DNA from 3 places in the Janthinobacterium sp. CG_23.4 genome. Region 1 is predicted to be linked to each of the others. Evidence: predicted binding sites of a transcription regulator. Region 1 holds the regulator's gene; each other region holds the start of a gene.
What was found. The regulator HrcA, encoded in region 1, represses chaperone genes, less so after heat shock. The targets are predictions, from matches to a motif close to TTAGCACTCNNNNNNNNNGAGTGCTAA.
Positions count from the first base shown of each region.

Region 1 (7,351 bases):
GCAATCGCCGCCTTGCCCGCGTCATCGAAACCGGTGGTGCCGATGATCATCTTGATGCCGTGCTCGGCGCAATACGCCAGATGCTGCAAAGTGCCTTCGGGACGCGTGAAATCGATCAGGTAATCGGCGCCCGCCAGGCCGCTAGCCAAGCTGGACTCGATCAGCACGCCGGCAGGCTTGCCGAGGAAGGCGGCCGCATCCTGGCCCAAGGACGGCGAGCCAACGCGGTCGAGCGCGCCGACGAGCACGGCGTCAGGAGCATTGCTGACCGCTTCGATCAGGATATGGCCCATGCGGCCACTGGCGCCAGCGATGGCGATTTTCAATTCAGTCATTTTATTCTCTTACAGCAACTTATTTGGTGGGCTCGGCGATGGCTGCCGGTACAGCGTCAGGCTTGCTCACAGGAATGGCGGGGGCGGCATCGGCCGGCGCTGGCACGGCGCTTGGCGCCACCGGCGATGGCACGGCAGCGGCCGGCACGTCGGCCTTGGCAACCTTGGCGAATGGCGACGGACCGGCGATACGGTTGATGTATTCTTTCTCGGTCGGTAAATTGCCGCCTTCGACACGTTCAACTTTGCCATCTTTGCCGAAGTAGACAACCACGCGGCTGCTCGTGGTTTCGCCATTGCCCCGGGCCAGGCGGAATGGATAATCCCAGCGGTCGGCATGGAAAATATCGGTCAGCAGCGAGGTGCCAAAGACGAAACGCACTTGGTCGCGCGTCATGCCCACTTTCAACTGGGCCAGCATCTCTTCGGAGACAAAGTTACCTTGTTGAATGTCGGGACGATACGGCGAGAAAAACCACATGAATTTTTGCAGCGGCGTAACGGTAGTCGTTTGTGCACCCTGCTCAGGGACCACTTCCTTGCCTTCTTTTTGGCTGGCGGCCGGCTTTTCGCCAAGGATGCCGCGGCTGGCGCAGCCAGACATGGCGAGCGCGACACAGACCATGCCTGCCACGACTGGGGCTCGAAATGAAATACGGTGCCAGAGAGATGGCAATACAGCCGGTGTTACGCGCATAAATGACCTCAATTGGATGAACAAAACGCCAGGAGTGACCGGCCTGCCAAAAAATGCATATTTTGGCACTCCCCGACAAAACGCTATATGATAAAGCACCTGACCCACATACGAGCAACAAACATGAGTAACAATCCTAGTGATCTCAAGGCAAGCGGCCTGAAAGCCACCCTGCCACGCCTGAAGATACTCGATATCTTCCAGAGTAGCCCGGTACGTCACCTGACGGCAGAAGATGTCTACAAGATCCTGCTGGCCGAAAATATGGATGTCGGATTAGCAACTGTCTACCGTGTCCTGACGCAATTTGAGCAGGCGGGCTTACTCAACCGCAACCATTTTGAAACCGGCAAGGCAATTTTCGAACTCAACGAGGGCTCCCACCACGACCACCTGGTTTGCCTCGATTGTGGCCGGGTCGAAGAGTTCTTCGACGAAGAAATCGAAATTCGCCAGCAAAAAGTGGCCGAAGAGCGCGGCTTCAAGATCGCCGAACACGCCTTGGCCATTTATGGCAACTGCGTCAAGACGGCTTGCCCGCATAAAACTGCCTGAGCCAAGCTTGGCGCTCCTGCGGGAGCGGGCGGCGCTGCAGGCAATACGCTCAATGATGGCTGAGCGCGCTCGACAGTAATTTAGCCGTAATATCGACGATCGGAATGACGCGCTCGTAAGCCATGCGCGTCGGTCCGATCACCCCCAACGTTCCCACGATCTTGCCGTTGACTTCATACGGCGCCGTCACCACGCTCATCTCATCCATCGGCACCAGGTTCGATTCGCCGCCGATAAAAATCTGCACGCCCGTCGCCTTGCTCGACACGTCGAGCAGCTGCATCAAACCGGTTTTTTGCTCGAACATGTCGAACATCTGACGCAGCGAATGCATATTCGATGACAGATCGCTCACGCTGAGCAAATTGCGCTCGCCGGAAATGACCATGTCATCGCTATGGTCGGCCATCGCTTCGCTGCCCGCTTCCACGGCCGCCTGCATCAGGCTGCCCATGTCGTCGCGCAACTGGCGCAATTCGCCCTGCAAGCGCAAGCGCACGGCATCGAACGACAGGCCGCCATAATTCTGGTTGATGTAATTGGCCGATTGCACCAGTTGCGCCGGCGTGTAGTCGGCCTGCGTCAGCAACAGGCGGTTCTGCACGTCGCCCCCCGGGGCAACGATGACGAGCAAGATGCGCTTTTCTGACAGGCGCAAGAATTCAATTTGCTGGAACACCGATTCCCGGCGCGGGCTGAGCACCACGCCGGCAAACTGCGATAGCGACGACAACATCTGCGCCGCATTGGCGATGGTTTTCTGCGGCTGCGGCGTCTGCAGAAGCATGCGCGACTCGACCATGTGCTCATCCAGATGCCGCACGGTCAGCAAGGTGTCGACAAAGATGCGGTAGCCGCGCGGCGTGGGGATGCGGCCGGCCGAGGTATGCGGGCTGGAAACATAACCGAGCTCTTCCAGATCAGCCATGATGTTGCGGATCGTGGCCGGCGACAGGTCCAGGCCGGAGATCTTCGACAAGGCGCGCGAACCGACCGGCAAGCCGTCGGCGATATAGCGCTCGACCAGGGCTTTCAGCAGTGTTTGGGCGCGTGTATCGAGTTGCATGGTGTAATTAATTAGGCCAATTTTCTATAAAACAAGTAGTCATACCAGGAGTGATGCAGGCCGTGGCAGAGGTCGCAATACAAGTCGTAAGCGCCGTAGCAAGCGCCGCATGCAGATTTGCGCCGACAGCGCCAGCCAGCTTGTATTATGCACGTTCGCCCGTCCGGCAGCGATCAATCTTCCAGTTGCTGCTGCAGCCATAGCAGCAACTCGTCAAAGTTGGCGCAGATGGCATCGGGCTGCACGCCGGCAGCCAGGTGGGCGTCGCTGCCCTTGCGGTTCATCCAGACGGCACGCATGCCCGCCCCTTGCGCTCCCGTCACATCGAAATACAGGTCATCGCCCACATACACGGCTTCATGCGGCGCTACGTCCAGCGCGGCGCAGGCGGCCAGGAAGATGCTGGCATCGGGCTTGGCCACGCCAAAGTCGCTGGCGGCGATGGACACTTTGAAATGCTGTGCCAGGCCGATAACTTCAAGGTCCGCATTGCCATTCGAAATCGAACCGACCAGCATGCGCTGGCGCATCCAGGCCAGGCCAGGCAGGACGTCGTCATACGGCTCGACGCGGTTGCGCGCGGCGAGAAAGTGCACGAGGGCTTGCTCGACCAGGGCGCAGTCCTCGCCGACGCTCTCGAAGGCGGCCAGCAGGCCGGCGCGGCGCAACTCGATCAAGTTGCCATGGAAATGCGGTTGCTCCTTGAGCATGAGCAGACGCTGCTGGCGCAGCACCTCGATGGAAAACTGCTGCGCCACCTTGGGCGCGTGCGTCGCCAGCCAGTCGTGTAACAGGGTTTCGGCGGCGACAATCACGGGCGCGATAGGCCACAGGGTATCGTCGAGATCGAACAGGATGGCCTTGGGCGGCACAGCCGATTTTAGAGGGGCAAGGGACATGGGATTCACAGTAGATGCCGCGCCACGGTGCGCAGGCTGACGGTATTGTCGCACCGATCGGCGCCGCCGGCATGGCTGCGCTTTCACGTAATGGGGCCAGGCCAGCGCTTCGCGGCGAAAAATTGTTACAGGGTGATACAAGGCAAGGTCATTCAGCTTGCCAGATAGACTAAAATAGGCGCCATTCCAATGCGGCGCCAGCGTCCGCGTTGCGCTACCCAACCTAATTCGTTTTGGAGAATGTATGAAAAATTTGTACCTGCGCTCGATGCTGGCGGCGGCTTGCGCCGCCACACTGGCAGCCTGCGGCGGCAGCGGCGGCAACCTGTATCTGCAAGGCACAGTCAGCGGCCTGACCAAAGATGGCCTGATTCTGCTGAACAATGGTGAACGCTTGCCTGTTAGCGCAAACCAGAGCAGCTTTGTTTTCACCAAGCTGATCAACACAGATGAGCGCTACGATATCACCATCGCGCAGCAGCCCAAAGGCGCCGTTTGCAGTATTAGCAGTGGCAGCGGCAAGGCATCGCGCTATTCCGTCAGCACGGCCTTTGTCAGCTGCACGACCAACACCTACGCCCTGAGCGGTACGATTACGGGCCTGAGTGCTGGCGGCTTGCGCCTGGTCATGGGCGCCAACGGTACCAGTCCATTGGCTGGTGTCAACTTCTATAAATTCGATGCGATAGCTGACGGCGCCCCATACGGCATTTCCATATTGACTCAGCCAACGGGCCTGAAGTGCCGCTTCCAGGGTTCAAAGAGTGCCGACGGCAGCGATACGGTCGGTACGATGGGTTCGAGCGCCACAAGCGCGGCCACACTCGACTGCACGCCGCAGTAATCCTTGCGATTCGTCACCTATTTTTTGGAGAAATACATGAAGTTATCCTGCTTGCGCCCACTCGCCGCACTGCTGTTGACCCTGGGACTGGCCGCTTGCGGCGGCAAGGCCTCGTATGACGTCAGCGGCACGATCTCAGGCTTGAACAATGAAGGACTGATACTGGCCAATGGCAGCGACACCTTGCCGATTCCTGCTGGCAAAACGTCATTCACCTTTGACAAGCGCATCGACTATGGTACCGACTACAACATCACCGTCAAACAACAACCGGCCCACATGACTTGCGGCATCCGCGGTGGTTCCGGGTCGGCTGGTCACTACATCAATATCAGCGCTGCGGTGGTTTGCTCGCAAAACAGCTATACCGTGGGCGGCACGGTTTCCGGCCTGACGGTGGATGGCTTGGTGCTGATTAACGGTAACACAATCACTGCGGTGACCAAGGACGCCACGGCCTTTACCATGGCCGGCTCTGTCAACTATGGCGATCCGTATGGCATCAGTGTCTCCGTTCAGCCGAAAGGTTTGCTGTGCGTGGTACAGCCAGGCACGGGCGGCGGCACCATGGGCGAAGCGAATGTGACGACGGTGAAGATCGCCTGCAATCCGGCCTGAGGTGCGGGAACGGTAGCGGTTGCGCGGCTACCGGGAAGAGATATCACTGAAATGTATAGTTGATATTAGAAAGATAAATTGGAGTTATATGTGGCGATGCAGCATAATGCATCTGTCTCCTCCAAATCTTCCAAGAATTGGATTTAGCCCGCTTTTACCAGCGGGCTTTTTTTTGCCCAAAATTTCTCAGGCAACAGGCGTTTGCAAAGCAGGCTGCAACATTTGCACGATGCTGGAGAAATCCTGCTGCGCATAACCGGCTTGCGCATGCATCTGGTACAACTGGCGCACCAGGGCGCCCAATGGCGTGGGCGCGTTTGCCGACAAGGCCGACTGCTGCGCCAGGCCCAGGTCTTTCAGCATCAGCGCCGTGCCGAAGCCGCCCGTGTAATGACGCGAAGCGGGCGTGCCGTCCATGACGCCGGGCCACGGGTTGTACACTTCCAGGGTCCAGTTGCGGCCCGAACTCTTGGCCATGATGTCGGACAACACTTTCGGGTCGAGGCCATGCGCCACGCCCAGGTTCAGCGCCTCGGCCGTACCGGCCATCAAGATACCCAGTAGCATGTTGTTGCAAATCTTCGCCACCTGGCCCGCACCCGCCTCGCCCGCATGGAAAATATTCTTGCCCATCTTTTCCAGCAGGGGCCGCGCCTGCTGCAAGGCCGCTACGCTACCGCCGACGATGAAGGTCAGGGTGCCCGCTGCCGCGCCCGCCGTGCCGCCCGAGACGGGCGCATCGAGCATGGCAAAGCCGCGCGCGCTGGCTGCCTGCGCCACCTGGCGCGCCACGTCGGCGGCGATGGTGCTGCAATCGATGAACAGGGCGCCGGGCTTGGCCGAATCGAGCACGCCGCCTGGCGCCAGATACAAGTCCTGCACGTGCTTGTTCGCGGGCAGCATGGTGATGACGGCATCGGCCGTCTGCACGGCCGCGCTGGCCGAAGCGGCCGCCGTGGCGCCTGCCTCGACCAGCGAGGCCACGGCGGCCGGCGCCAGGTCGAAGACGGACACGTGGAAGCCGGCGGCCACCAGGTTGCGGGCCATCGGCGCGCCCATGTTGCCTAGGCCGATAAAAGCGATATGTTGCATTTTTATAGTCTCCTGTCGCGCCTAAAAAAGCCCATGGCGTTGTTGCCTTGCCTAGTCGTACTGCCTTCGGCGAGGCGCCTAGCCCTGAGCATTTTTATGCACTACTTAAATGGTTAAATGGATAGGTCGGCCAGCGGATGCTGTCTCCACGGCGCGGCAAAATACTCGTTCAGATACGTCTCGCTGACCTCGGCCAGGCTGGCCGGCTGCCATTGCGGCGCGTTGTCCTTGTCTATTAGCAGGGCGCGCACGCCTTCGCTGAAGTCGGCATGGGCACAACATTGCACGGCCACAATCAATTCCTGCTGGAACACTTGCGCCAGGCTCAGATGACGCGTGCGTACACGCATTTCCCACACCAGGGCGGCCGAGCTGGGCGCGCCCTTGGCCAGCGAGTGCGCCGCCTTTTGCAACCAGGCCGAATCGCCATCGTAGGCGGCAATGGCGGCCACCACTTCGGGTAATGTGGGCGCTTGCGTCAAGGCAGCGATGGCGTCAAAGTTGGCGCGCACTTCGGAGACGGGCAGCATCGACACCGGGGCCGAGAAACCGCGCAGCAAGCGGTTCAGTTGCTGGTGATTCGCCGGCGCGCTGGCCTGCCATGGCGCCAGCGTCAGCGCGTCGAGCAGCATGGCACGCTCTTCCTGGCGCAGGAAGTAATCGCCGAGGCCAGCAAACAGCGCATCGGCCGCGTTCATCGGTGCCCCCGTCAAACCCAGGAACAGGCCGCTGCGCCCCGGCATGCGGCCCAGGAACCAGCTGCCGCCCACGTCGGGGAACAGGCCTATGCTGATTTCCGGCATGGCGATGCGCGTGCTTTCGGTCACAACGCGATGGCTGGCACCGGCCATCAGCCCCAGGCCACCACCCATGACGATGCCGCCGCCCCACACCAGCAGCGGTTTGACGTAGGTATGGATGCGGTGGTCGAGCCGGTATTCCTCGGCAAAAAAGGCCAGCGCCTGCGGGTTCGGCACGACACCGGGCTGCTCGGTCACGGCCGCACGCAAGCTGCGCACGTCGCCGCCGGCGCAAAAGGCCTTGTCGGTCGACGATTGCAGCACCACGCAGGCAATCGCGTCGTCACCGGCCCAGCGCACGAGGGCGCCATCGATGGCGCGTATCATATCGAGCGTCAGCGCGTGCAAGGACTTCGGCGCATCGAGGGTGATGACGCCCAGCTTCATGCCGCCGGGACAGCCGCGTTCCTCGATCTTCACTGTTTCAAGCGTTGTTTCAAGCATT
Region 1 is NZ_JARXUX010000001.1:4,410,200-4,417,550, forward strand. Features, by position in the region: gene dapB (4-hydroxy-tetrahydrodipicolinate reductase) at 1-335, opposite strand, end outside; gene H4V96_RS19825 (outer membrane protein assembly factor BamE) at 355-960, opposite strand; gene fur (ferric iron uptake transcriptional regulator) at 1,156-1,587, shown strand; gene hrcA (heat-inducible transcriptional repressor HrcA) at 1,637-2,653, opposite strand; gene H4V96_RS19840 (HAD family hydrolase) at 2,827-3,552, opposite strand; gene H4V96_RS19845 (hypothetical protein) at 3,797-4,396, shown strand; gene H4V96_RS19850 (hypothetical protein) at 4,433-5,014, shown strand; gene mmsB (3-hydroxyisobutyrate dehydrogenase) at 5,201-6,106, opposite strand; gene H4V96_RS19860 (enoyl-CoA hydratase/isomerase family protein) at 6,220-7,351, opposite strand, start outside.

Region 2 (7,351 bases), 3.8 Mb from region 1:
CGATGTTTGTGCGTTCGATGACGGTATTCCTGGTACGCAAGGGTACACTCGACGAGTTCGTTTATCTGGAGCACGGCGCGCACTATGCGATCGGTATCCTGGCCGTAATCATGTTGGCCAGCATGAAGTTTCACATTCCCGAGATCTTTACGGGTCTGATTGGGGTGGCCTTCATTCTCGCCTCGCTATGGTCGTCGATCCGTTACAAGCGCAGGATGGCGCACGAAGAGGGCAAGACGCAAGCGCTGGAAGCCGTCAAGGCAACAGTAGCGTAAAGAATGCGCGGCAAACGACTACACCGGTTTGTCGGCAAGTTGTAGCAAGCGCCGCCGCCGGCCTGGGGAGCCAGGCCGGTAGAGGGCGCCAGGTGTTATTTATTTCATTAGCTGGACTTTATTTCACATAGGAGAAATACATCATGGCAATCAGTCTGCAAAAAGGCGGCAACGTCAACCTGAGCAAGGAAGCCCCTGGCCTGTCGAAAATGATCATCGGCCTGGGCTGGGATGCCCGCGCCACCGATGGCGCCGCGTTCGACATCGACGGTTCCGCGTTCCTGTTGAAGGCCGACGGCAAGGTACGCGCCGACGTCGACATGATTTTCTACAACAACCTGAAATCGAGCGACGCTTCCGTCACCCACTCGGGCGACAACACCACCGGCGCCGGCGATGGCGACGATGAAACCGTCATCGTCGACCTGGCCAAGGTACCAGCCGAGATCGACAAGATTGCCGTCTGCGTGACGATACACGATGCCGAGGCACGCAAGCAAAACTTTGGTATGGTGTCCAAAGCGTACGTGCGTTGCGTGAACGCCAACGGCAACACGGAAATCGCCCGCTTCGACCTGTCGGAAGACGGTTCGGCGGAAACGGCCATGGTCTTTGGTGAAATCTACCGCAATGGCGCCGATTGGAAATTCAAGGCCATCGGCCAGGGCTACAAGGGCGGTTTAGGTCCTTTGGCAGCGTCGTTCGGTGTTGGCGTTTAAGTTGTAGGGTCAGGGCGGTCCGCAGTGCGGGCCGGCACCATCATCACCTAGTTGAAGAAGGAATAGGTATGCCAGTTTTCAATATTACCGGGGACGTCGACCCGTTTCTGCATGTGTCGCTGGCCAAGGGCGAGAAGATTTATTGCGAATCTAACGCGATGGTGATGATGGAAACCAATCTTGAGCTGAAAGGCAAGATGACGGGCGGCATCGGCGCTGCGCTGATGCGCACCTTTGCCAACGGCGAATCGTTCTTTCAGCAGCATATCGAGGCCGTGCGGGGCGACGGCGATTGCCTGCTGTCGCCCACCTTGCCCGGCGCGATGCGGGTGCTTGATGTGGGCAAGGAGCTTGGTGCCCAGCAATACATGATCAGTGACGGCGCCTTCGTGGCGGCCAGTGCAGGCGTGGAATTGAAGGTGCGCACGCAAAGCCTGGGTAATGCGCTGTTTGCCCAGAGCGGTGGTTTTTTCATCACCGAGACGGCAGGCAGCGGCCAATTGGCGGTGTCCGGTTTTGGCGCCATGTCGATACTCGAAGTGACGCCTGGCAAGGACGTGGTGATTGATAACTCGCACGTCGTATGCTGGGATAGCCGCCTGCAATATGAAATTTCCATGACGACCGGCAGTAGCGGTGGCTTTCTGGGCAATCTGATCAATAGCCAGACCAGCGGCGAGGGCATGGTGCTGAAATTTTCAGGCACGGGGAAAATCCTCGTGTGCTCGCGTAACCGCGCAGCCTTCCTCGCCTGGACACAAAGCAAGCCGGCGTAATTAGTACTTGATGCAATTAAACAAACAGGAGCAATGCGTATGTCTGTCAATTTGAGCAAGGGCCAGAAGATTTCTCTGGACAAAGAAGCTGGTACCACCCTGAGCCGTATCACCATGGGCCTGGGATGGGATGCGGTCAAGACCAAGGGTTTCCTTGGCTTCGGTTCGAAGACCGAAGCGGTCGACCTGGACGCTTCGTGCGTCATGTTCGACGAGAACAAGAGCACGTCCGATATCGTCTGGTTCCGCCAGCTGAAAAGCAAGGACGGCAGCATCGTTCATACGGGCGACAACCGCACGGGCGCAGGCGATGGCGACGACGAACAGATCAATGTTGATCTGTCGAGCGTGCCGGCGCATGTGAAAAGCCTGGTCTTCACCGTCAACAGCTTTACCGGCCAGAACTTCGCGCAGGTAGAAAACGCCTATTGCCGCATCTTGAATGCCAGCAATAACCAGGAAGTCGCGCGTTTCAACCTGTCTGTGCAAGGTTCCCACACGGCACAGATCATGGCCAAGTTGTATCGCCATAACGGCGAATGGAAGATGCACGCCATCGGCGAAAACGGCAACGGTCGCACCTTCGACGACCTTATGCCGCAGATTGCTGTGCATCTATAAACGTCAGGCCAAATCTGCTGCGCGCCGCGATTTGCGGCCTGTGATGCTCACTGTGCCTACGCACAGCTGCGCTTCTCGGCCACAACTCGCCTACGCTCGCGACGATTTTGCCAGACGTTATTAAAGAGCAGTACGCAGCGGGCGGGGGACGGACCGGATACCGGCCATTGTCCGCTGCTCTACATTGAAGGAGAGTATGTTGTGATGCGATTGCTGATAGCCTTGCTACTGCCGTGTCTCACGTTTTTTATGCTGGGGCGCCCGCTGGCCGGTGCCGCCGCCTTGATCTTGCAGTGCACTGTGATCGGCTGGGTGCCGGCGGCCCTGTGGGCCCTGTACACGGTGAACCAGCATAAAACGGAGCAGGAATTGGAAGGTGCATTAAGCCGCAGCTACATGCGCAGGCGTAGTCGGTTGATCTAAATCAGCCGGGCGCTTGGAATCCTTGCGCTAATGACACTCACGAGTTATCGTGCGTGTCATTTTTTTTAGCTGGAAAAATATCGATGCGACACAACACTTTCACCGCTTCATTTTGCTGAAGATAGCGCTGACACCCGAGGACGCGCGTTTGCCTGTCTTCGAGGGGTAGTCTGCGCGCCCTGGCGTTTAGCCGGCGGGCGCGCCCTGCGTAATTTTTACTTTGACCCGATACGTGGGCGCGGCCTCGTTCAGCGCCGGCGGCGTGGCCGGGTCGACGTCGAGCAGCGTGAACGTCAAGTGCTGGACGCTGACGGAACTGGCGGCACCGGGCATGGAATCGGACAAGACGATATCCGTGGCGCCCGCGCTGTTGCGCAAACTGAAGCTGTAGCTGACGTAGCCTTTCCACACGCATACGGCGCCCTTGCGGCAGCGGCTGTCGTTGACACGCTCCAGTTTCAGGGTATCGGTGGCCGTGATGGCAAACTGTTCGCCCGGCGAGAGCACGTGGCTGACGCTACGCGGTGTGTTTTCCGCCTCGCCGGCGCTGCCAGCCGCGCCGCAGCCAGACAGCATTGCCAGGCAGGTGATCAGCAGGGAGAGCAGCAGCGGAAGCAGCAGGGTACGATCAGAGCCGCTTAAATAAGCCATGTTTTTCCTTTCAGGTAAAGCGTCCCCGGCGTGGCGTCCACGCATGGGATAATGATATTAAAATGATATTTCTGCGGCGCCCTATTGGCGCGTGGCGAATGAATTGATGCGCCGGCCCACGCGGCACGCCGATTACTGCGTAGAATGGCTGTTTTGAAAATCAGGAAACAACCATGAAAAAAACTGCCCTGGCGAAAAGCGATGCCAAGAAACTGATGGGAAAGATGAATGTTCCCGGCGCCGGTGCATTCGGTAAGGAAGCGGTGGTCATCGACCGTCGCGAGCAGCGCAAGCGCGATCAGGCGCTGGGCCTGGTGCCATTCGCCGTCAAGCTGAACAGCGATCTGGTCTTGCAATTGCAGACCCTGGCCAAGGAGCGCGATGCGGATCTGAATGAACTGGTCGCTGAAACCTTGCTCAAGGGCCTGGCTGCAGCTTAATCGCCTGCCATGTTTATCTGTTGATAAACATCAAGTCATAAAACTAAAAGGCGCCTTGCGGCGCCTTTTGCATTGCGGCATTGCTTGTGCTTACACGTAGGCGGCCAGCGCGCCCTTCATTTTTTTCAGCGCCGCCACTTCGATCTGGCGGATGCGCTCGGCCGATACGCCGAATTCTTCTGCCAAAGCATGCAGGGTGGCGCCAGAACCATCGTCGTTGGCCAGCCAGCGCGCTTCGATGATGCGGCGCGAACGGGCGTCGAGCTTCGACAGTGCCGTTTCCAGGCCTTCCGATTGCAGGCGCGTCACCTGTTTCGCTTCCAGTACCTTGGTCGGCTCGCTGTGTTCCGACGCCAGGTAGGCGATTGGCGAGAACTTGTCGTCTTCATCGTCGGTCGGCGATTCCAGGGCGATATCGCGGCCGCTCAAGCGCGTTTCCATCTCGATCACTTCTTCGCGCTTGACGTCGAGCAGCTTGGCCAGTGCATCGATCTGTTTGGGCGTCATCGCATCGAGGCCCGTCTTGTGGCTACGCAGGTTGAAGAACAGTTTGCGTTGTGCCTTCGTCGTTGCCACCTTGACCAGACGCCAGTTTTTCAGGATGTACTCGTGCATCTCGGCTTTCACCCAGTGCATGGCGTACGATACCAGGCGCACGCCCTGGTCCGGGTCGAAGCGCTTTACGGCTTTCATCAAGCCGATATTACCTTCTTGAATCAGGTCGGCGTGTGGCAAGCCATAGCCCAGGTAGCCACGCGCAATCGAGACCACCAGGCGCAGGTGCGACAGCACCAGTTCTTGCGCGGCAGCCAAGTCATTTTTTTCGCGCAAGCGTTTTGCCAGCGAAATTTCTTCGTCGTGGGTCAACATGGGCAGGCGGTTCACGGCCGAGATATAGGCGTCGATATTGCCCAGATTGCCAGTGAAGCCGAGGCCCAGTGCATTATTTTTGGTCGGAACCAATGCGGACGTTGCGGACATCATAGTCATGCTTTCTCCCTCGTAGTCTTGCTTTGTTCCAGTCGGCCATGTCACGCGACATGGCCCGATTGTCTGTTCAGTTTTGCGTATTCGGTCTTGTACTTTGCGGATCGTGGCGCCACCTATATCTGGCGCTGATGGGGCTGATGGCGGTTCTGCGCTTGGTATGTGCTTATATTAGCACTCTCTGCTTGAGAGTGCCAATCAGCACTTTTAATCATCCCGATAGCCTAAATGCTATGACGATTCATCGGCCAATAATTTTTACAAAAGGCGCCCCCAGGGCGCTTGACCACCTTAGTATGCGCCCTTTCGGACGCGCCTGAAAGGGCCGCACGGCGCTTGGCGACAACAGGGCTAGTCTACGGTCGCAAGCTGAAGAGTAGCTTAATAATACTTGCTAAACATCAAGATAATTAGCGTATCGGATAGCGCCCGACAAGTGGCGCTGTGACGCATGGCGGCGCCAGCGGCGCCGCCATGGAAGGGCAGGTCAGTTCAGGCGCGCCAGATGGCGCTGCACGCAGAGGAAGGCGCCGATCAGGCCCAGGCCGGCGCTGACGGCCAGCAAGCCGGCCATCGGCAGCGGTGCCAGCGGCACCAACTGGAATTCGGACGCATACAGGCGGGCAAATTCGGCGATCGCACTATTGAGTGGCTGCAACGCAAGCGCCACGGCGCCCAGGGCCAGCGCACCGGCGCACAGGCCCAGCAGGGCGCCCGTGTAATAGAAGGGGCGGTGGATGAAGGTATCGGTGGCGCCGATCAATTTCGAGATGCTGATTTCATCGCGCTGCTGCATCACTTGCAGGCGGATGGTATTGAAGACGACGGCGATCACGGCCACACCCAGGGTAATGGCGAGCAGCAACAATACCAGGCGCAGCACGCCCAGCAGGGCTGCCAGGCGCTTGACCCAGGCCGAATCGACTTGCGCCGACTCCACGAATGGCAGGTGGCGCAATTGTTCTGCCACCGCATCGACATCCTGCGCTTCGCTGGCGCTGCCGAACGCATCGAGCTTCAGCACATAGCTGTCGGGTAGGGGATTGTCACCCAGGGTGCTGAGCACGTCGGCCAGGCCATTCTTGTTTTTTAGCGAGTCGAGCGCCTGTTCACGCGGGATGAAGACGATCTTCGCCTGTTGCGCGCCGACGATCTTGCGCATGGCGCTGGCCAGGGCCACTGCTTGTTCGCGCGGTGTGCTTATTTTCAAGAAAACGCTGATTTCCGGGTCGACCGACATTTGTTCCGACATGGGGCGCACATTGTCGAGCATGGTCAAGCCGGCGAATGGCAGCGACAGGGCGATGGCAACGACGACGACGTTCAACAAAAAGCCGCCCGGCGACTTGCGCAAATGGATCAGCGCCGAGCCGAGCGCAAAGCGGTGTTGACGGAACCAGCCTCTCATGCCTGCTCTCCCTGTGCGTCGTCCGGGTTGAGGGGCGGTGCGAAATCGGGATCGGGCGGTGCGAAGACGGGCGCCTGCGTGGCCTTGTCGATGGCTACCAGCTGGCCGTTTTTCAAGTGGATCACGCGGGCGGCGGCGTCGAGCATCTGTTCGTCATGGCTGGAAATGAGGCAGGTCACGCCCACCGAATGAAACGCTTTCAGGGCGTCGAGCACCTTGTTGGCGCTGGCGCGGTCGAGGTTGGCCGTCGGTTCGTCGGCCAGGATGATCTGTGGCCGGTTGACGATGGCGCGCGCGATCGAGACGCGCTGCTGTTCGCCGCCCGACAGCGACAGGGGGCGCGCCATGGCGCGGTCCAGCAGGCCCACCTTGTCAAGGGCCGCGCGCGCGCGCTGCTCGGCGGCCGCCTTGTGTGCGCCCACGACCAGCAGCGGCAGCATCACGTTGGCCAGGATGGAGCGGTCGTTCAATAATTTTTGCTGCTGGAAGATCAGGCCCATGTTGCGGCGCAGGAAGGGAACGCCCGCTGGCTTGATCTTGGCCATGTCCTGGCCATTGACGATCAGCTTGCCCGAGCTGGGGCGTTCCATGGCGGCGATCATTTTCAGCAGGGTTGACTTGCCGGCGCCGGACGGGCCGGCCAGGAAGACCAGCTCGCCTTTGGCAATACTCAGCGAAATGTCGCTGAGCGCCACGGCGTCGGAAGAGTATTGCTTGGAGACGTGCTGAAATTCAATCATGTATAGGCTTATCCGAGCAGCGCTTCGACAAATTCGGCAGCCACGAAAGGCTGCAAGTCTTCAATTTTCTCACCGATGCCGATGAAATACACAGGCACCGGGCGCACGCGGGCAATCGCCGCCAGCACGCCGCCCTTGGCGGTCCCGTCCAGCTTGGTGATCACCAGGCCGCTCAGCTGCAGGGCATCGTCGAAGGCCTTGACTTGTGTCAACGCGTTCTGCCCCGTATTGCCATCGATGACGAGCAGTATTTCATGCGGCGCACCGTCCATGCCTTTGCCGATCACACGCTTGATTTTCTTCAATTCTTC
Region 2 is NZ_JARXUX010000001.1:625,710-633,060, forward strand. Features, by position in the region: gene H4V96_RS02820 (DUF475 domain-containing protein) at 1-275, shown strand, start outside; gene H4V96_RS02825 (TerD family protein) at 419-994, shown strand; gene H4V96_RS02830 (TIGR00266 family protein) at 1,063-1,770, shown strand; gene H4V96_RS02835 (TerD family protein) at 1,810-2,391, shown strand; gene H4V96_RS02840 (hypothetical protein) at 2,596-2,814, shown strand; gene H4V96_RS02845 (hypothetical protein) at 3,001-3,465, opposite strand; gene H4V96_RS02850 (hypothetical protein) at 3,639-3,905, shown strand; gene rpoH (RNA polymerase sigma factor RpoH) at 3,996-4,895, opposite strand; gene ftsX (permease-like cell division protein FtsX) at 5,380-6,300, opposite strand; gene H4V96_RS02865 (ATP-binding cassette domain-containing protein) at 6,297-7,040, opposite strand; gene ftsY (signal recognition particle-docking protein FtsY) at 7,049-7,351, opposite strand, start outside.
Region 2: rpoH (RNA polymerase sigma factor RpoH) is a predicted target of HrcA. The motif match lies at 5,064-5,090, and genes of this name have one in related genera.

Region 3 (7,351 bases), 590 kb from region 1:
TTCGACGTGCTCGACTTCATCGCCCCGCTGGTACCGCTCGGTTATGCCGCCGGCCGCCTGGGCAACTTCATCAATGCCGAACTGCCGGGCCGCATAGCGCCGGAAAGCTTGCCGTGGGCCATGCAATGGCCGGGCATTGCGTATCCCGTGCACCCGTCGCCGCTCTATCAGATGCTGGTGGACGGCATTCTGGTGTTCATTATTCTGTGGCTGTATGCACGCAAGCAACGCCCGCGCATCGCCGTAGGCGCCGTCTTCACCCTGCTGTACGGCTGCGCGCGCTTCTTCACGGAATACTTCCGCACGCCGGACTGGGAAGTCGTGTGGCTGGGCGTGCCGATCACCTCGGGCCAGATGTTGTCCTTGCCAATGATCGTCGGCGCCATTGCGCTGCTGGCATGGGCGTATAAAAGCCAGGTAATGGGCACGCCGCCCACCAAGCCCCGCCCGGCCTGAGGCAGGGCTTAGGCTACGCTTAGGCTACGCTTAGGCTACGCTTAGGCTACGCTTAGGCTACGCTTATGCTACGCTTATGCCTCGCTTATGCCTCGCTTATGCCTTTAACTTGCTTGTAATGACTGTCCATTGCGCCGGCGTCACCGGCGTGATGGACAAACGGCTGCCCTTCTTGAGCAACAGCATGTCTTCCAGCTCCGGCGTCTGGCGCATCTCGGACAGGGACAGCAGCGCCGTCTTCTTCACGCCGCGCACGTCGACGCTGATCCAGCGCGGCTGCTCAAACGTAGCCTTGGCATCGAAATACTTGCCACCTGCTTCAAACTGGCTATGATCGGGGTAGGCGCCGCTGGCCACTTCGGCCACGCCTGCCACGCCCGGCTGCGGGCAGCTGGAGTGATAAAACAGCACGCCATCACCCACTTGCATGCCATCGCGCATGAAATTGCGCGCCTGATAATTGCGTACGCCGAACCACGGCAGGGTGTGCTTGGGCGCGGCCATCAAGTCGTCGATACTCACTTCATCGGGCTCCGATTTCATCAGCCAATATTGTTTCATCCAGACTCCGTATCACAGCGACAGGCGTAAAAAAACGGTTGCGCATCGATGCGGCAACCGTTTTCAGTTGTAGTGCAAATTGGGCCCCGCCTGTGCCGCTATGCCGGCATCCCGAACCAAACGGTTCAAGGTGGTCACGTTAGTTCAATTTCGGGTTCGTCGAACGAGCGACGCTCACTCCCATCGAACAAAATTCGCAACCGATGCGCATAAATGGTTCAAGGAATATATGGCAATCGCGAACACCGCAGGGTAAGCATGAGTTTACTCCTTTGAGCGCGCATCGCAAAGACATATCGTGCCGTGCCCGCTTAAAATCCCGTGTGCAACACCGAACAAAGGCGTGGCGAGAGGCGGCGAAGTGTGACAAGGAAATCCTACTGTGCGCCTGCACAGTAGCCACGATTGAGTGTTTAAAAAAGATTTTCCTGGGGCGTCAGGGCACTGTCGAGCACCGTGTGCATGGCCGAGATCTTTTGCTTCACTTCCATTATCGTCAATTCCGACAGCGGGCCTTGCGGCGACTTCACGGAGAGGAATTCCGCAGCCACACCCAGGGCGGCCAATACGGCGATGCGATCATTGCCCTTGACCTTGCCGGCGTCGCGGATGGCTTTCATTTTGCTATCGAGATAGATCGCCGCTTCACGCAGCGCGCGCTCTTCACCATCGCGGCACACCATGCTATACGACTGGCCCATGATATTGACATCGACACGCGCCATTACGCTTCCTTCTCGTTCTCGGTAGGGTAGGCGCCCGCTTCCGAAGCGGCTTGCTCCAGGCCAGCTTGCACCAGTTCGGGAATTTTTTCCAGCAATGCTTCCACGCGCTCCTGCGCCTCGCGCATGCGTTGCACATACTGGGCGTTCTCGGCGGCCAGCGCGGCATTGTCCTTGCGCAGTTGCGCGTTTTCACGGCGCAGCGCGTGGGTCATTTCGGCCAGCAGACCGATTTTGTCGGATAATTCATTGAATTCGGAAATCATCCCGCCACTATAGGGCGGACGCTCCCCGGGCGTCAATCGAATCAGGTCGCTGTCACACATATTTACATCAATGCAGGGCAGTTGGCGGACATTACACGATTTTTCCGGCGCTTTTCGTCAAGTGCGCGCATCTTCCAGCGCCGCGATGGCAGCGTTTTACTCGTCGACGTAATCGGCTTCGATATCGAGTCCGCCATAGCGGTTTTCGCAAGAGCGGCGCGTCAGCGTCTGTTGTCCGCCCTTGCCGTCAAGCAGCATCGTCAAGTCGCGGCAAGTACGGCGGTAGCTGCCAGGTTTGGCATCCGTGCGCGAGGGCGTCAGGCGCACTGCCAGCGGCGCCGCATTGCCCAAGCCCTTGTTGCTCCACTGGCGCGTCTTGCCATCCTCTTCATCTTTCAAAGTGCGCACGGCAGCCGTCAGCAGCGCTTGCTGCTCCTTGGCATTGAGCTTGGCCACCGTCACGTCCGACAAGAAAGGCCGATACACGACGGGTGCGGCATCCTTGCCCTGTACGTCCCACTTGCCGCTGTTGTGCGAACAGGTACGCCGGCTCAAATCCTGCGACTTCTCACCCGCCGTGACGACGAATTTCAGATCGCGGCAGACGTGCGCCTTCAGACTGAACTCCGTCATGCCGGAGTTGCTGAAGCTATACGTGACTTTTACCAGCCCGCCACTATTGCCGCCGTTGCTCCACACCTGCGCTGCCTGCTCGTCGTCAGCCTTGTTCAAGGCGTTGAACAAGTCGCCCAGCAACATTTCCTTTTCCTGCGGCGTCAGCGTCGCCACGCTGATCTCGTCGACGATGCTAGGCGTTTGCGCGGCGGCATTGCCCAGGCAGGCGAGGCCAATGACGGTGGCGTTCAACAGGTGCAAGACGGGATGGGGAATCGGCAGTGGCATGCGGTTCTTTCTGGCATAAATGCTGATATTGATATGCAATTGCAATCATCTTATCAAATTCCATAGTCAAACTCTGTTTCCTGCGCGTACAGGAACGCCCCTCGTCTGCCGAGCATGCTAGAGTCGCGCCTGTTGCTGACGCCCGGCAAGTTGGCTTGCGCCAGCGCAAACCCTGTGTAAATGCAGGCTGCGCAGAACGTCCAAGCATATCTTTCCGGTGAATAAGCCCTTGAATAAGCCCCCTACCGTCCCTATAATTAGCACTCGTTAGTAGAGAGTGCTAACAAACTCTTTCGTAGCAATCCTCAGGACATGATGGTGCTTGCCAGACCACTGCAGGGAACGCTACGCGGCGGGCGACGCCGCGATGCACTACTGCCGGATAAAGGCAAGAACAGCATGACATGGGGTTTGCTTGACCGTTGCGGGCTGCTTTCAACGGCGGTCACTGAAAGCACGTCTGGCGCTGTGCCAGTCATGTATTCATTTAGCAACACTTATCCATTGAACTTTAAGGAGTTTTGTATGAATCTGCGCCCATTGAACGATCGCGTCATCGTCAAACGCCTCGACCAGGAAACCAAAACTGCGTCCGGCCTCATCATTCCTGATGCAGCTGCTGAAAAACCGGATCAAGGCGAAGTCCTTGCCGTAGGCAATGGCAAGATTCTCGACGACGGCAAAGTGCGTCCTCTGGATGTCAAAGTAGGCGACCGCGTCCTGTTCGGCAAGTACGCCGGCCAAACCGTCAAAGTTGACGGCGATGAGCTGCTGGTCATGCGCGAAGAAGACATCATGGCGATCGTCGTCAAGTAATTGTTTCCACGTTGTAGACAGATACATCCCGAAACTCAGGAGAATTGAACATGGCAGCTAAAGAAGTAGTATTCGGCGACGCAGCGCGCGCCAAGATGGTCGAAGGCGTCAATATCCTCGCCAACGCAGTCAAAGTAACGCTGGGCCCGAAAGGCCGCAACGTGGTCCTGGAGCGCTCGTTCGGCGCCCCTACCGTCACCAAAGATGGTGTGTCGGTAGCGAAAGAAGTTGAACTCAAAGACAAGCTCATGAACATGGGCGCGCAAATGGTCAAGGAAGTTGCTTCCCGCACCAGCGACAACGCCGGCGACGGCACCACCACCGCGACCGTGCTGGCCCAAGCCATCGTGCGCGAAGGCATGAAGTTCGTTGCCGCCGGCATGAACCCGATGGACCTGAAGCGAGGTATCGACAAAGCGGTTGCCGCGACGGTCGAAGAACTGGCGAAAATCGCCCGTCCTTGCACCACCACCAAAGAAATCGCCCAAGTTGGCGCGATCTCGGCGAACTCGGACTACTCGATCGGCGAGCGTATCGCTGAAGCGATGGAAAAAGTCGGTAAAGAAGGCGTCATCACGGTTGAAGACGGCAAGTCGCTCAACGACGAGTTGGACATCGTTGAAGGCATGCAGTTCGACCGCGGCTACCTGTCGCCATACTTCATCAACAACCCAGAGAAACAAGTTGCCGTACTGGACAGCCCATTCGTCCTGCTGTGCGACAAGAAAATCTCGAACATCCGTGACCTGCTGCCGGTACTGGAACAAGTCGCTAAAGCTGGCCGTCCACTGCTGATCATCGCAGAAGACATCGAAGGCGAAGCGCTGGCAACCCTGGTTGTGAACAACATCCGCGGCATCCTGAAGACCTGCGCAGTGAAAGCACCTGGCTTCGGCGACCGTCGCAAAGCCATGCTGGAAGACATCGCTGTCCTGACCGGCGGCCAAGTGATCGCTGAAGAAGTCGGCCTGACCCTGGAAAAAGTGACCCTGGCCGAACTGGGCCAAGCGAAACGCATCGAAGTGGGCAAGGAAAACACCATCGTCATCGATGGCGCCGGCGAAGCTGCCTCGATCGAAGCACGCGTGAAACAAGTGCGTGTACAGATCGAAGAAGCGACCTCGGACTACGACCGTGAAAAACTGCAAGAGCGCGTAGCCAAACTGGCTGGCGGCGTTGCCGTGATCAAGGTTGGCGCAGCCACCGAAGTCGAAATGAAAGAAAAGAAAGCCCGCGTTGAAGATGCACTGCACGCTACCCGCGCTGCCGTGGAAGAAGGCATCGTTCCTGGCGGCGGCGTAGCCCTGCTGCGCGCACGCGCCAACATCACGGTCAAGGGCGACAATCCTGATCAAGATGCTGGTATCAAGATCGTCTTGCGCGCAATGGAAGAGCCACTGCGCATGATCGTGCAAAACGCTGGCGAAGAAGCTTCGGTCGTCGTGGCAGCCGTACTGGCTGGCACGGGCAACTACGGCTACAACGCTGCCAACGGCACGTATGGCGACATGGTGGAAATGGGCGTTCTGGATCCAGCCAAAGTGACCCGTTCGGCGCTGCAAAACGCCGCTTCGATCGCTTCCCTGATGCTGACAACCGACTGCATGGTCTGCGAAATCGCTGACGACAAAGCAGGCGGCGGCATGGGCGGCGGCATGGGTGGTATGGGCGGCATGGGCGGTATGGACGGCATGATGTAAGCCCGGCGTCCCCGCCCGCAGGCGACGGCGCGCGGGGATGCCTATGCCGGGCCAGGACAGACAGGCCAAAAGCTGTTTGCGCCTGCCCGGCAGCCCCGAAAGCTATCTTCTACGGAAGGTAGCTTTTTTTTCGTCGATTGCTTAGACAAGCCCCTTAGGCTCGCCAGGCGATTGCCGGCCTGCGTGTTTTGCTTTAGCATGGCCGCCATCGTCCCTCTTTCTCATGCTCACCACCATGCCGCCACGCGCCTCCTCTTCCAAAACCACCATCATCGCCGGCATCCTGGCCGGCTTGCTGGCCGCCGGGCTAGGCGCTTTTTATCTGCACCAGCGGTCCGCACAGCACGACGGCAATCCACCTGCCGCGAGCAGCCAATCGGCGGCGCAAGAGCAGAACGCGCGCGCCGTCGATGCGCTGATGGCGCTGCCGGAAATCAAGGCCTGGTCGGCGCATATCGAAAAAGCCTCGGGCGGACGCGCGCACGGTGCGGTGATGGAAACGTCGCCCGAGACACGCCTGGTCGATGGCGTCGTTTGCTACCAGCTGAGCTTTTTCGAAAGCACGCCGGAAGCGGCCCACCGCTGGGAAAGCTTTGTCGTCACGCCCGATGGCAAGCGCATCTTCGTCGACGACAGCGTCACAGGTGAGCTGCTGAGCCTGGAACAATGGCGCAAGGACAGCGCTCCCATGCAGCGCACCGCCACCCAATAAACGCTCCTACGCCGGCGCGCCCTGTGGCGCCGCGCCGCGCACGCGCGCCACCCACCACACCGTCCACAGCGACAACGCCGCCGCCAGCCAGCCATTCCAGCCATAACCGCTGATATGGCCGGCTGCGTCCGTGTGCAAGCTCAAGCCGCCCAACCAGGCGCCCAGGCCGCTACCCAAACTTTGCAGGGCCGAATTAGCGCTGAGAAAGGCGCCGCGCTGCTGCGGCTGCGGGATGCTGGTCAGCAGCGCCTGCAGCGGGATGGTGCGGCCAGATACCAGGGCCATAAAAAATGGAAACAGCAACATCAGCGCCAGCAACGACAACTGCGGCAGGTGCGTGATGAACAGCAGCGGCGCGATCGACAGCAGGGAGACCCAGCGATACACCTGCTGCTTGCCGGCCCGGTCTGCCCATCGCCCGATCAGGCGCGCCGTGAAGATGGTGGCGCAGCCGCCCGTCAGGTAGACCCAGGTGACGTCGACCGGCGCCAGTCCCATATTGCCCACCAGCACAGGCGAAATGAAGGGAATGACCAGCATGCCCGCCGTCATGTTGACAATCGACAGGGAAAACGCTTCCAGGTGGCGCCGTTCCCTAAATAGCGCCAGCAGGTTCGGCAGCACCTGGCGCAGCGGCGTGGGGGCCGCGCCCATATGCGCCGTCAGCGAGGGCAGCACGCGCGCCGCGCCCAGCCAGATCAGCAGCGACAGCACGACCAGCAGGAAGAATGGCGAGGCCCAGCCAAAATGGGCGGCCAGCACCACGCCGATGGGCACGCCGCCCACGGCCGCCATGGCAAACGAGGTCATGACGATGCCCGTCGCCGCGCCACGCCGCTCGGCGGGAATCACGTCACCGATGATGGCCATGACGATGGCGCCCAGCACGCCGCCCGTCAGCCCCGCAAAGGCGCGCGACCACAGCAGCACATGGAAGTTCGGCGCCAGTGCGCAAGCCAGATTTGACACGGTAAACAGGCAAAACATGGTCAACAGCAGCTTCTTGCGGTCGAAACGGTCGATATACGTGGCCGCCAGCAAGCCGGACAGGCCCGCGCACCACGCATAGGCAGAGACAGCGCCCGAAACGGCTGCCGGGCCGATATTGAACGCCTGCATCAGTTGCGGCGCCAGCGGCATCATCACCATGAAATCCATGATGACGGTAAATTGCGTCAGGGCAAGCAGCCACAACATCGCGCGTTCGCGCCCCGG
Region 3 is NZ_JARXUX010000001.1:3,820,312-3,827,662, forward strand. Features, by position in the region: gene lgt (prolipoprotein diacylglyceryl transferase) at 1-456, shown strand, start outside; gene H4V96_RS17135 (EVE domain-containing protein) at 553-1,017, opposite strand; RNA gene ssrS (6S RNA) at 1,097-1,274, opposite strand; gene H4V96_RS17145 (cell division protein ZapA) at 1,431-1,742, opposite strand; gene H4V96_RS17150 (cell division protein ZapB) at 1,742-2,005, opposite strand; gene H4V96_RS17155 (hypothetical protein) at 2,162-2,908, opposite strand; gene groES (co-chaperone GroES) at 3,434-3,724, shown strand; gene groL (chaperonin GroEL) at 3,775-5,424, shown strand; gene H4V96_RS17170 (hypothetical protein) at 5,660-6,136, shown strand; gene H4V96_RS17175 (MFS transporter) at 6,143-7,351, opposite strand, start outside.
Region 3: groES (co-chaperone GroES) is a predicted target of HrcA. The motif match lies at 3,166-3,192, and genes of this name have one in related genera.